2 regions of the Streptomyces umbrinus genome follow, and region 1 is predicted to be linked to the other one. Evidence: riboswitches for the same ligand, from Rfam matches in the RefSeq annotation. Region 1 holds a riboswitch; the other holds the start of a gene.
What was found. A riboswitch is a leader RNA that binds a small molecule or an ion and turns the genes downstream of it on or off. The one in region 1 is predicted to bind ZMP and ZTP.
Positions count from the first base shown of each region.

Region 2: another riboswitch for ZMP and ZTP. It lies ahead of QF035_RS21020 (glycine hydroxymethyltransferase); the one in region 1 lies ahead of QF035_RS07075 (bifunctional 5,10-methylenetetrahydrofolate dehydrogenase/5,10-methenyltetrahydrofolate cyclohydrolase).

Region 1 is NZ_JAUSZI010000002.1:1,413,760-1,419,621, reverse strand. Features, by position in the region: gene QF035_RS07095 (hypothetical protein) at 1-169, opposite strand, end outside; gene ctaD (aa3-type cytochrome oxidase subunit I) at 175-1,857, opposite strand; gene QF035_RS07085 (RNA polymerase sigma factor) at 1,964-2,527, shown strand; gene QF035_RS07080 (CU044_5270 family protein) at 2,520-3,557, shown strand; gene QF035_RS07075 (bifunctional 5,10-methylenetetrahydrofolate dehydrogenase/5,10-methenyltetrahydrofolate cyclohydrolase) at 3,558-4,406, opposite strand; ZMP/ZTP riboswitch at 4,427-4,513, opposite strand; gene QF035_RS07070 (hypothetical protein) at 4,665-5,519, opposite strand; gene QF035_RS07065 (MarR family winged helix-turn-helix transcriptional regulator) at 5,597-5,862, shown strand, end outside.
Region 2 is NZ_JAUSZI010000002.1:4,815,551-4,821,412, forward strand. Features, by position in the region: gene QF035_RS21015 (hypothetical protein) at 115-750, shown strand; gene QF035_RS21020 (glycine hydroxymethyltransferase) at 918-2,363, opposite strand; ZMP/ZTP riboswitch at 2,396-2,482, opposite strand; gene rocD (ornithine--oxo-acid transaminase) at 2,683-3,888, shown strand; gene QF035_RS21030 (glutathionylspermidine synthase family protein) at 3,931-5,115, opposite strand; gene QF035_RS21035 (hypothetical protein) at 5,167-5,520, opposite strand; gene QF035_RS21040 (hypothetical protein) at 5,669-5,862, shown strand, end outside.

The DNA of each region.
Region 1 (5,862 bases):
CCTCCGCGAACCGCTCCTCGACCTCGACCCGCTGACTGTCGGTGAGCCACCCGAACTGCCGGCTGAAACGGCCCGCTTCGGCCCGCCCTTCACCCAGGGTCGCCTCGATCAGCAGATGACCCTCCAACTCGTTGATCAACACCCCCGCATCGACCGGCCGTTCGTCCATCGCCGTCACCGCAGAACCCTCTCCGGCACAGGCAACTGCCCGGCCACGGCACTGATTTCGGGATGGTGCAGGTCGAACGCCGGGGATTCGGAACGGATCCGCGGCAGGACGACGAAGTTGTGCCGCGGCGGAGGACAGGAGGTCGCCCACTCCAGCGAACGGCCGTAACCCCACGGGTCGTCGACCTCGACCTTCTCGCCGTACTTCGCCGTCTTCCACACGTTGTAGAAGAACGGCAGCAGGGACAGCCCGAGGACGAAGGAGAAGATGCTGGACACCGTGTTCAGGACCGTCAGTCCTTCCACGGCCAGATAGTCGGGAATCCGGCGCTGCATACCGTTCGTGCCCAGCCAGTGCTGGACGAGGAAGGTGCCGTGGAAGCCGATGAACAGCGTCCAGAAGGTGATCTTGCCGAGGCGTTCGTCGAGCATCTTGCCGGTGAACTTCGGCCACCAGAAGTGGAAGCCGGAGAACATCGCGAACACGACCGTGCCGAACACCACGTAGTGGAAGTGCGCCACCACGAAGTAGCTGTCGGAGACGTGGAAGTCCATCGGCGGCGAGGCCAGGATGACACCGGTCAGACCACCGAAGGTGAAGGTGATCAGGAAGCCCGTCGCCCACAGCATCGGGGTCTCGAAGGACAACGATCCCTTCCACATCGTGCCGATCCAGTTGAAGAACTTCACACCCGTTGGCACGGCGATGAGGAACGTCATGAAGGAGAAGAACGGCAGCAGCACACCGCCGGTGACGTACATGTGGTGGGCCCACACCGTCACCGACAGGCCGGCGATGGCGATGGTCGCGCCGATCAATCCCATGTAGCCGAACATCGGCTTGCGGGAGAAGACCGGGATGACCTCACTGATGATGCCGAAGAACGGCAGCGCGATGATGTACACCTCTGGATGCCCGAAGAACCAGAACAGGTGCTGCCACAGCAACGCTCCGCCGTTGGCGGCATCGAAGATGTGTGCGCCGAATTTCCGATCCGCCTCCAGCGCGAACAGCGCGGCGGCCAGGACGGGGAAGGCGAGCAGCACGAGGACCGCGGTGAGCAGCACGTTCCACACGAAGATCGGCATGCGGAACATGGTCATGCCCGGGGCGCGCATGCAGATGATGGTGGTGATGAAGTTGACCGCGCCCAGGATGGTGCCGAAGCCGGAGAACGCCAGACCCATGATCCACATGTCGGCGCCGATGCCCGGCGAGCGGACCGCGTCGGAGAGCGGGCTGTAGGCGAACCAGCCGAAGTCGGCCGCCCCCTGCGGGGTGAGGAACCCGCCGACCGCGATCAGCGAGCCGAACAGGTACAGCCAGTAGGCGAACATGTTCAGCCGGGGGAACGCCACGTCGGGCGCGCCGATCTGCAGCGGCATGATCCAGTTGGTGAAACCGGCGAACAGCGGCGTCGCGAACATCAGCAGCATGATCGTGCCGTGCATCGTGAACGCCTGGTTGAACTGCTCGTTCGACATGATCTGCGTGCCGGGACGGGCCAGTTCGGCGCGCATGAACAGCGCCATCACGCCGCCGATGCAGAAGAACGCGAACGAGGTGACCAGGTACAACGTACCGATCGTCTTGTGGTCAGTGGTGGTCAGCCAGCGGACGGCGGCGAGGCCCGGGCGACGGCCCGCACGCGGGGGCGCGAGCGCCGCGGTGACAGTGTTGCTCTCCATACCCCGCCTGTGTCCGAGGCCTGTCCCGGCGTCACACTTGAGCGGAGCGACAAGGATCACCGCATTCAGGTGTGACGATCGAGGGATTGCCGGACACCTACGGAACATGAGCAACGACGAGACCTTCGCCGCTGCCTATCGCGAGCACTACTGGGCGGTCAGCCGGTACGTTGCGCGGCGACTGGACGGCCGGACGAGCGAAGTCGAGGAAGTGGTGGCGGAGGTCTTCGCCGTCGCCTGGCGGCGCCGGTCCGACCTGCCCGCGTCCCCCCTTCCCTGGCTGTACGGCGTGGCACGCAACTGCCTGTCCAACGCGGTACGCGGCTACGGACGCCGCCGGCGACTCGTCGACAAGCTCGGTCACGACGAGACCGCGCACGGCCGGCAGATCGTGGACAGCCCCGACTCGGAGCAGCCCGGCGCCTGGGTGCACGACGCGCTGGCCCGCCTTGCCCCCGCCGATCAGGAGGTTCTGCGGCTCACCACCTGGGAGGAACTCGGCATCGACGAGGTCGCCGTGGCCCTCGGCTGCGGCAACAGGGCGGCGGCGATGCGGCTGCACCGCGCCCGCCGTCGGCTCAGAGCCGAGATCGACAGCATGCGGACCGCCGTGGCCGCCGGTCCCACGACGCCTCGCCGCGACACCCCGAAGGAGCAGCGCCATGGCTGACGAACTCGAACTGCTGCGCCGCGCCAACCCGGTGCCGTCCGGCGACCCCCGCTTCGGCGATGGACCGCTGGGCCACGAGGCCGAGCGCCGCCTCAGCCGGCTCATGGGACCGGCGGCCGACGAGAGCCCGGGGCCAGGGCGCTTCCGGCTCGGCCGCAACAGCCTCGGCCGGCTTCTGCGAGGCCCCCGCCCCCGCCGTACGCGTCTCGTGTGGGCCCTAGCGACGACCGCGGCCGTCGCCGTGACCTCCCTCACGATCCTCCTCGCGGGCCCGAGCACCACCCCCGCGGTGGCTGCGCCGCGCCCGCTGGTCGTCCGGGCCGACTCCACGCCGGTACCGCTGGACCGGCTGGCCGAGCGGGCCGACGGGGCGGCGGCGGACGGTTCGTCCGGTCTGCGCAAGGGCACGCATGTGCAGTCGTGGAGCATGGGCATGTCGGAGGACAAGCCTCCGATCACGCTCCCCGTGGAGCGCATCGTGCGCTGGAACGCGGACGACAGCCACACGGAACTGGTCGTCGCGACCGACCCGCGCCACCCGGGCCGGCCGGTGCTGTCCGACGCGGACGGCGATCCGGACCTCGTCGACGACGGTCACGTCATCAGCGATCAGACCTTTCCGCCGAGCTGGAGCGACGCCCCGCCCGAGTCGCCGCCCCCGCACGACGCCGAGCGGCTGCGCGCCTATCTGCAGGAGGCGCAGCACACCGACACCCCGCTGACCACGCGCGAACTGCTCGACGCCACACGGCTGTTGCTCGACACCTGGACCCTCGGCCCCCGTGAGGACGCGGCACTCGCCCGAGTCCTCGCGGACGCCGGCGGACTGCGGCCCGTCGGCCAGGTGACCGATCGCCTGGGCCGGAGCGGTCAGGCGTACGTGTACGACGCCACCGGGGCCCGGCAGATGCTGATCATGGATCCGGTCACCGGTGCCGTCCTCGGCCTGGAGAGCACCGCCACGGCCGCCGACCCCGAGTACGGACTCGAGGTGGGTGACGTCATGGACTACAGCGCGTGGATTCGCTGATCAGGCACCGGTCTGCCGCGTGGCCGCCTCGACGGTCTGGGCCAGCAGCGTGGCGATCGTCATCGGACCGACCCCGCCCGGCACGGGAGTGATCAGCGAGGCCTGCTCCCGTGCGCTGTCGAAGTCGACGTCGCCGATGTTGCCGGGGTTGTAGCCGGCGTCGACGACGACCGCGCCCGGCTTGATGTCCTCGCCGCGGATCAGCCGGGGCCGCCCCACCGCGGCCACCACGATGTCGGCCTCCCGCACGACCGACGACAGATCGGCCGTGCGCGAGTGGCAGTACGTCACCGTGGCGTCGCGGCCGAGCAGCAGCATCCCCACCGGCTTGCCGAGGATCGCGCTGCGACCGACCACGACGGCCCGCTTACCGGCCGGGTCGACGTCGTACTCGTCCAGAAGCCGCATGATCCCGCCGGGCGTGCACGACGCGAAGCCCGGCAGACCGAAGCTCATCGCCGAGAAGGACGCCAGTGTGACCCCGTCGACGTCCTTCTCCGGAGCGATCGCCTCGAACGCCGCGCGCTCGTCGATGTGATGACCCATCGGGTGCTGCAACAGGATGCCGTGCACGGTCGGGTCGGCGGACAACTCGGTGAGCGTGCCGATCAGCTCGGCCGTCGTGGTCCCGGCGGACAGAGCCACGTGCCGCGACTCGATACCCGTCTTGCGGGAACGGTTCTGCTTCATGCGTACGTACGTGACGGAGGCGGGGTCCTCACCCACCAGCACGGTGGCCAGACAGGGCGCCACCCCCGTGCGTTCGGTGAGGCTGGCCGCCCGCTTGGCCGTCTCGTCGGTGATCCGCCGGGCGAGACCGGTGCCGTCCATCAGCTGGGCCTGGGGCATGAGCCGCTCCTGAGCGTCGTAGAAGATGCCCAGGCGCGCGGCGAAGACGTGTGCGTCGGGCCGCTCCCCGGTGGTACTCCACCTCAGCGCCAGTCACGGCCTGCCATCACCCTACGCTCCGCTGGGGTGTGGTTCTCGTCTGCGGGCCGTCGGTGGCTGGTCGCGCCCACGCGGCGGAGCCGCAGATGTCACAGCCCCGCGCCCCTTGAGGGGCGCGCTGTACCGCAGCGGAATTGAACGGTTCTGCTCAGCCGAGGGTCAGGAATCCTCCTCCGGCCCGGACGTCGGGTCCACGCCTGCCAGGAACCCGGTCGCCTGCGCCTCGATGCGTACGGCGCCGATGGCCGCCGCCCAGCGCGCCACCTCGGTCGCGAGGGCCGCGGCTCCCGCCTCGTCGCCGTGGTCGCGGGCCAGAACGGCCAGGAGAAGCTGCTGGGAGAGGGTGCCGGGGACGTTCCCCGCCCGGGCGCCGAGAGCGGTCGCCCGGGTCCAGCGCTCGCGTGCCCGCGCGTGGTCGAGGTCGTCGTGGTCGTGGTCGCCGAGATGCCGCAGCGCCTCACGGGCGAGCAGGTCGTCGCCCGACTCCCCGGCGCTCAGGGCGAGTTCGTAGTGCGCGGGCGCCGCCTCACGCTCGGCGAAGAGGTTGTCGACGATCAGGCCGAGGTACATCCGCGCCCACCCCCGGCGCACATCGTCGGCCGCCCGCTCGCACAGCTCCTGCGCACGCCGCCGCAGCTCCGCCAGCTCGACGGGATCCTTGCCCGCGGGCCCGAACCGGAACGTGCCGTCACCGAGGAGCAGCCGGAAGTACGTGTGCCGCAGCCGTACGAAGTCCAGGTCCCAGATGCCGACCGGTGCGGTTGGTTCGGCCAACGCCCTGTCCGCGGCGGCGATCCGGGTGGCCGCGGTGTCCGTACCGCCGAACCAGTCGTGCTCAAGAGCGACCTCCGCCCCGGCCAGAGCGAGGGCCGCCCGGCCGCGGGGCTCGGCCGTTGCGGCCGCGTCGAGGAGAGCCAGAGCGCGCTGCCATCGTCCGGCCCGGGCAAGTTCACGCGCCGCGGCGACGACCTCGTCCACCGGAAGGACGGCTTGGGTCGTACTCGTCTTCGTCATGGCGAGGAAGGTAGTAATCAGAAAAACTATCCACAAGAAAACTATCGGGCGGTTGTCAGGACGTCAGGAGGAAAAAGGTGGGTGACTCGGTCGACCGGCACGTCGCGCTCTGGTCGAAGGAGCTCGGCTGGATGGACCCGGTCAAGGAGGCGATCTTCGCGCGGCTCGCGATCCTGGCGCGGCACGCGGCGCAGGCCCGCCGGGACACCCTGGACTCCGACGGGCTCAAGCACTGGCAGTTCAAGGTGCTGCTCACCCTGCGCAGGCTCGGCCCGCCCTACGAGACGAGCCCGTCACGGCTCGCCGATCTGCTCGGGCTGACCCGGGGCGCGCTGTCGGCACG
Region 2 (5,862 bases), 3.4 Mb from region 1:
GGTGCGGCCCGTCGCCTTCAGGTCTGGCGGGTAGAAGCGAGTCCGAGCGGGCGGGTAGGAGAGAGCCCGGGTGGGTGGCTCGGCGGCGGGGCGCCTGGCGGAATCGTGTGCGTCATGGCCGCGCTCGTCGTTGTGGGTCTCCCCGGGCTCGGGGCGCCTCGGGCGTATGCGGCGGTGCCGTCCGCGGCCCCAGCGTCGGCATCGGCATCGGCGCCGGATCCCGACGTTCCCAACCTGGCAGTGGTCGTGGCGGGTGACGGCAGCGGGCGGACGACGAGCGTGCGCTCCGGGGATCCGTACTTCGCGCGGCTCTGGCGACTGTTGGGGCCGTCGGCCACGGACACGGAGAAGGTTCCGCAGGACTGGCTGGAGGGCGACTTCCCCGCCGTGCGGGCCACCGTGATCTGGGGGACGACCGGCGTGGGCGGCTGGCCCGAGACGGACAGTGCGCCCGGGGGCGACATCTACATGGGGCGCCAGGACCAGTTGTTCCTCGCGGGCGACGGCACACCCTGGATACGGAGTGACCCGGCGGTCGACGTGAACGACGACGACATCCGCTGGCATCGGGCACCGCGGTCGGTCTACGACCAGTTGGAGGGAAAGGAGTTGTTCGGTCCGGGGCGCGCGGCGGGCGGTGCGGTCGATCCCCCGGGCAGCCCGGGATGGGGCGATAGCCGGACTCGCGGCGGGCCTCGCCCTCGGCTCCGGCGGCACCCTGCTGATACGCCGCGCGGCGGCCGGGCGTGAGCCTGGGCCGCCGCGGGAGTCACGACAGGAGTTGATCGACTTGTGAGCCGACTTGTGAATCGACCTACGAATCCGCTGGTTCGGCTGGTGAGGCGGTTCCGGCCGAGACCGGAGGTCGGTTCTCGGTCTCGGCGCCCGCGCCTACGCCCGCGGTCTCGGCTGAAGCCTCAGCCGAGGTCGATCTCCGGGTAGAGCGGGAAGCCGGTCAGGAGGTCGGTCGCCCGGTGGGAGATCTCGTCGGCGATCTTCGGGTCCAGGATGTGCTGGGCCTTGGAAGGGGCGCCCTTGGCGGTGGTGCCGGGCTCCGTGGTGGCGAGGACGCGGTCGATGAGGCCGGCGATCTCGTCCATCTCGGTGGCGCCGAGGCCACGGGTGGTCAGCGCGGGGGTGCCGATACGGATGCCGGAGGTGTACCAGGCGCCGTTCGGGTCGGCGGGGATGGCGTTGCGGTTGGTGACGATGCCCGAGTCCAGCAGGGCGGACTCGGCCTGGCGGCCGGTGAGGCCGTAGGAGGAGGCGACGTCGATGAGGTTGAGGTGGTTGTCGGTGCCTCCGGTGACCAGCGTGGCGCCGCGTCGCATCAGGCCCTCGGCGAGAGCGCGGGCGTTGTCGACGACAGCCTGGGCGTAGTCGCGGAACTCGGGGCGGCGGGCCTCGGCGAGTGCGACCGCCTTGGCGGCCATCACGTGCGGGAGGGGGCCGCCGAGGACCATCGGGCAGCCGCGGTCGACCTGGTCGGCGAGGGAGGAGTCGCACAGGACCATGCCGCCGCGCGGGCCGCGCAGCGACTTGTGGGTGGTCGTGGTGACGATCTGGGCGTGCGGCACCGGGTCGAAGTCGCCGGTGAGGACCTTGCCGGCGACGAGGCCCGCGAAGTGCGCCATGTCGACCATCAGCGTGGCGCCGACCTCGTCGGCGATCTCCCGCATGATCCGGAAGTTCACGAGACGGGGGTAGGCGGAGTAGCCGGCAACGATGATGAGGGGCTTGAACTCACGGGCGGAGGTGCGCAGGGCCTCGTAGTCGATGAGGCCGGTGGCGGGGTCGGTGCCGTAGGAGCGCTGGTCGAACATCTTGCCGGAGATGTTCGGGCGGAAGCCGTGGGTGAGGTGGCCGCCGGCGTCCAGGGACATGCCGAGCATGCGCTGGTTGCCGAAGGCCTGGCGCAGTTCGGCCCAGTCGGCGTCGGAGAGGTCGTTGACGTTGCGGACGCCGGCCTTCTGGAGGGCGGGGGCCTCGACGCGGGCGGCGAGGACGGCCCAGAAGGCGACGAGGTTGGCGTCGATGCCGGAGTGCGGCTGGGCGTAGGCGTGCTCGGCGCCGAAGAGTTCGCGGGCGTGCTCGGCGGCGAGGGCTTCGACGGTGTCCACGTTGCGGCAGCCGGCGTAGAAGCGGCGGCCGACGGTGCCTTCGGCGTACTTGTCGCTGAACCAGTTGCCCATCGCAAGGAGGGTGGCCGGGGAGGCGTAGTTCTCGGAGGCGATCAGCTTGAGCATCTCGCGCTGGTCGGCGATTTCCTGCCCGATGGCGTCGGCGACGCGGGGCTCGACGGCGCGGATCACTTCGAGGGCGCTGCGGAAGGCGGTGGATTCGTTGGAAAGGGGCTCTGGCATGACGGCCTCCGGACGTGGGCGTTCGGCGTTCACGGTTCGGCCCAGGCGCACGGCACACGGTTCATGGGCCGCTCCCCGATGGTCGGTCCCATCCCAGCGCGCCAGTCACGGCCCGTGGATCAGCGTACCGGGCGCGCCGGTACGCCGGCCACGCGGCGGTAGCCGCATGATCGATACCGCCCCGTCCACCATGCGAGCGACGATAGGAAAGGGGCCACACGCACTCGGACGTCCGGAAGGGAGCCGGGCCGGGACCCGGGAACAGCAGCGGGAAAAGTAGCAGGTCACGAGCCCTCGTGCGGCCGGAAACGGAGACCCCGTGAGCACCACCGAAGAACTGATCGCCTCGGCCGAAGCGCACAGCGCGCCCACCTATCACCCGCTTCCGGTCGTCGTGGCGACGGCGGACGGGGCCTGGATGACGGATGTCGAGGGGCGCCGTTATCTGGATCTGCTGGCGGGGTATTCGGCGCTGAATTTCGGTCATGGCAACCGGCGGCTGATCGAGGCGGCGAAGGCGCAGTTGGAGCGGGTGACGTTGACGTCGCGGGCGTTCCATCACGACCGGTTCGCCGAGTTCTGCGCGCGGCTGGCCGAGTTGTGCGGCATGGAGATGGTGCTGCCGATGAACACGGGCGCGGAGGCGGTCGAGTCGGCCGTGAAGACCGCCCGAAAGTGGGGGTACCGGGTCAAGGGCGTGCCCGAGGGGATGGCGAAGGTCGTCGTGGCGGGCAACAACTTCCACGGGCGTACGACGACGATCATCAGCTTCTCCACGGATTCCGAGGCGCGGGCGGACTTCGGTCCGTACACACCGGGCTTCGAGATCGTGCCGTACGGGGATCTGACGGCGATGCGCGCGGCGGTCACGGAGAACACGGTGGCCGTGCTGCTGGAGCCCATTCAGGGCGAGGCGGGGGTGCTGGTGCCGCCGGCCGGTTATCTCGCGGGCGTACGGGAGCTGACGCGGGAGCGGAACGTGCTGTTCGTGGCCGACGAGATCCAGTCGGGCCTCGGGCGGACGGGGCGGACCTTCGCGTGTGAGCACGAGGGGGTCGTGCCGGACATGTATGTGCTGGGCAAGGCGCTCGGGGGCGGGGTCGTGCCGGTGTCGGCGGTGGTGTCGTCGAGCGAGGTGCTCGGGGTGTTCCGGCCGGGTGAACACGGGTCGACGTTCGGCGGGAATCCGCTGGCCTGTGCGGTGGCGCTGGAGGTGATCGCGATGCTGCGATCGGGCGAGTACCAGCGGCGGGCCACCGAGCTGGGCGAGCATCTGCGCCGGGAGCTGGGGCAGTTGACCGGTTCGGGCCTGATCACTCAGGTGCGGGGGCGCGGGCTCTGGGCGGGGATCGACATCGACCCGGTGTACGGGACGGGCCGGGAGATCTCCGAGAAGCTGATGGACCGGGGTGTCCTGGTCAAGGACACCCATGGGTCCACGGTCCGGATCGCGCCGCCGCTGGTGATCAGTAAGGAGGACCTTGACTGGGGGCTCGCTCAGCTGCGGGGCGTACTGGGGGTGTGATCGTCCTCGCCGGGCCCGAGGGCGCCCGGCCCGACGCGGGGATCACAGGATCACGTGTGGCAGGAAGCGGGCGTACTCGTCCGTGATGAGGCCGGAGGACTCGCGGATGCCGAGGCCCGCCGACTCGTTCTCGACGACCCAGGCTCCGAGGACGACGCGGTTGCCGTCGAAGGACGGGAGGGGCGCCAACTCCTGGTAGCAGCAGGGTTCTTCGTGGACGACGGGAGCGGAGCCCGGTTCGTGGACCGTGACTCCGGCGCCCTCGCGACCGAGCAGGGGCTTGGCCACGTATCCGCGGGTGATGGCCAGTTCGCGTGGGCCGTCGAGGAAGGCCGGAAGGAGGTTGGGGTGGTCCGGGTACAGCTCCCAGAGGATCGCGAGGAGGGCCTTGTTGCTGAGCAGCATCTTCCAGGCCGGCTCGACCCACATCGTGGTCCCCGTGCCGCCGCCGTTGTCGAGGGTGGCGAGGACGTGCGGGGCGAAGCGGTCGGTGGTGAGCCATTCCCACGGATAGAGCTTGAAGCAACTGCGGATGAAGCGGAGTTGCTTGTCGACGAAGCGGCCGGAGAGGCGGTCCCAGCCGATCTCCTCCATGGCGATCCAGGAGGTGTCGAGGCCGGCCTGTTCGGCGGTCTCCTTCAGATAGGCGACGGTCATCAGGTCCTCGCCGAGCTCGTCGGCGGCGGAGTGCGCGAAGTAGAGGGGGCTGCCCGGCGGGAGGAGGGCGGACTGTTTCTTCCAGGCGTCGACGAGGCGTTCGTGGAGGGAGTTCCACTGGTCGGCGCCGGGGAAGCGTTCCTCCATCCAGAACCACTGGGGGCTGGCGGCCTCGACGAGTGAGGTCGGGGTGTCGGCGTTGTACTCCAGGAGCTTCGCCGGGCCGGTGCCGTCGTGGCGGAGGTCGAAACGGCCGTACAGGGACGGGAGTTCGGCGCGGCGGTGCCAGGCCTCGGCGACTGCCTCGGTCACTCGCTGGTCGGTGATGCCGAGGTCGGCGAAGCGGTTCTCGGTGACGATGTGTTCGGCGGCCGCCAGGCACATCGTGTGGAGTTCCTCGACGGCCTCCTCCAGGGCCTCGACCTCGGGGAGGGAGAAGACGTAGTACGCGGACTCGTCCCAGTACGGGCGCAGGGAGTCGTCCGGGTAGCGCGTGAGGGGGTAGATGAGGCCCTGTTCCTCGACGGTCTGCTGCCAGCCGGGGCGGGGGGTCGTGGTGCGGCGTTCCATGACGGCGGTCCGGTTCCTCGGAGTTGCTGGGTTCTCCCGACTTCCCCGGGGTCAGCCGCCGCCGCTGCCCGAGCCGGAGCAGCCGAAGCCGTCCCGGTCCACGGCCTCGCTGCGGCTGAAGGTGCCGTAGTCGGCGTAACCGGCGCTGACGTCGGCGTCGTAGTACCAGGCGGCGTCGACCGCGCCGGTCCGGCCGCCGCCGCGGTTCTTGCCCGACGAGGTGGAGGTGGAGCCCGACTTGCAGTTCTTGTCGGCGACGATCTTGTAGCCGTCGTACTCGTAGCTGTCGCGGTCCACGCAGCGACGGTCCGGGTCGGAACCGCACGAGGTGAGGGCCGCGGCGAGGACGCCCATCCCGCCGAGTACGACCGTGCTCGAACGCAGTTTCCTGCGCTGGTCCGCCATGTTCTCTCCCCCGTTGGGCCCGTCCGGCGGGCTCGTCCATGGCCGGCTCGCTCGTCCGGCCCCGGACAGGTTAAAGATCAGGTGAGCGGGTTGTACAAACGGCTCTCCCGAACTCTCCCTCCCCTAGAGTCGCTTTGTGCTCTTTGGAATGGTGTGTGCCCTTGGCGCGGCGGTGTGCTTCGGCACGGCGACGGTGTTGCAGGCGATCGCGGCGCGGGCGGCCGCACGCGGCCCGGAGAGCCCCGGCTCCCCGGGCGGTTCCTCGGGCGGATCCACCGGCGGATCCACCGGGGGATCCACCGGTGGATCGTCCGACGGGGCTTCCGGTGTGGACGCCGCCTT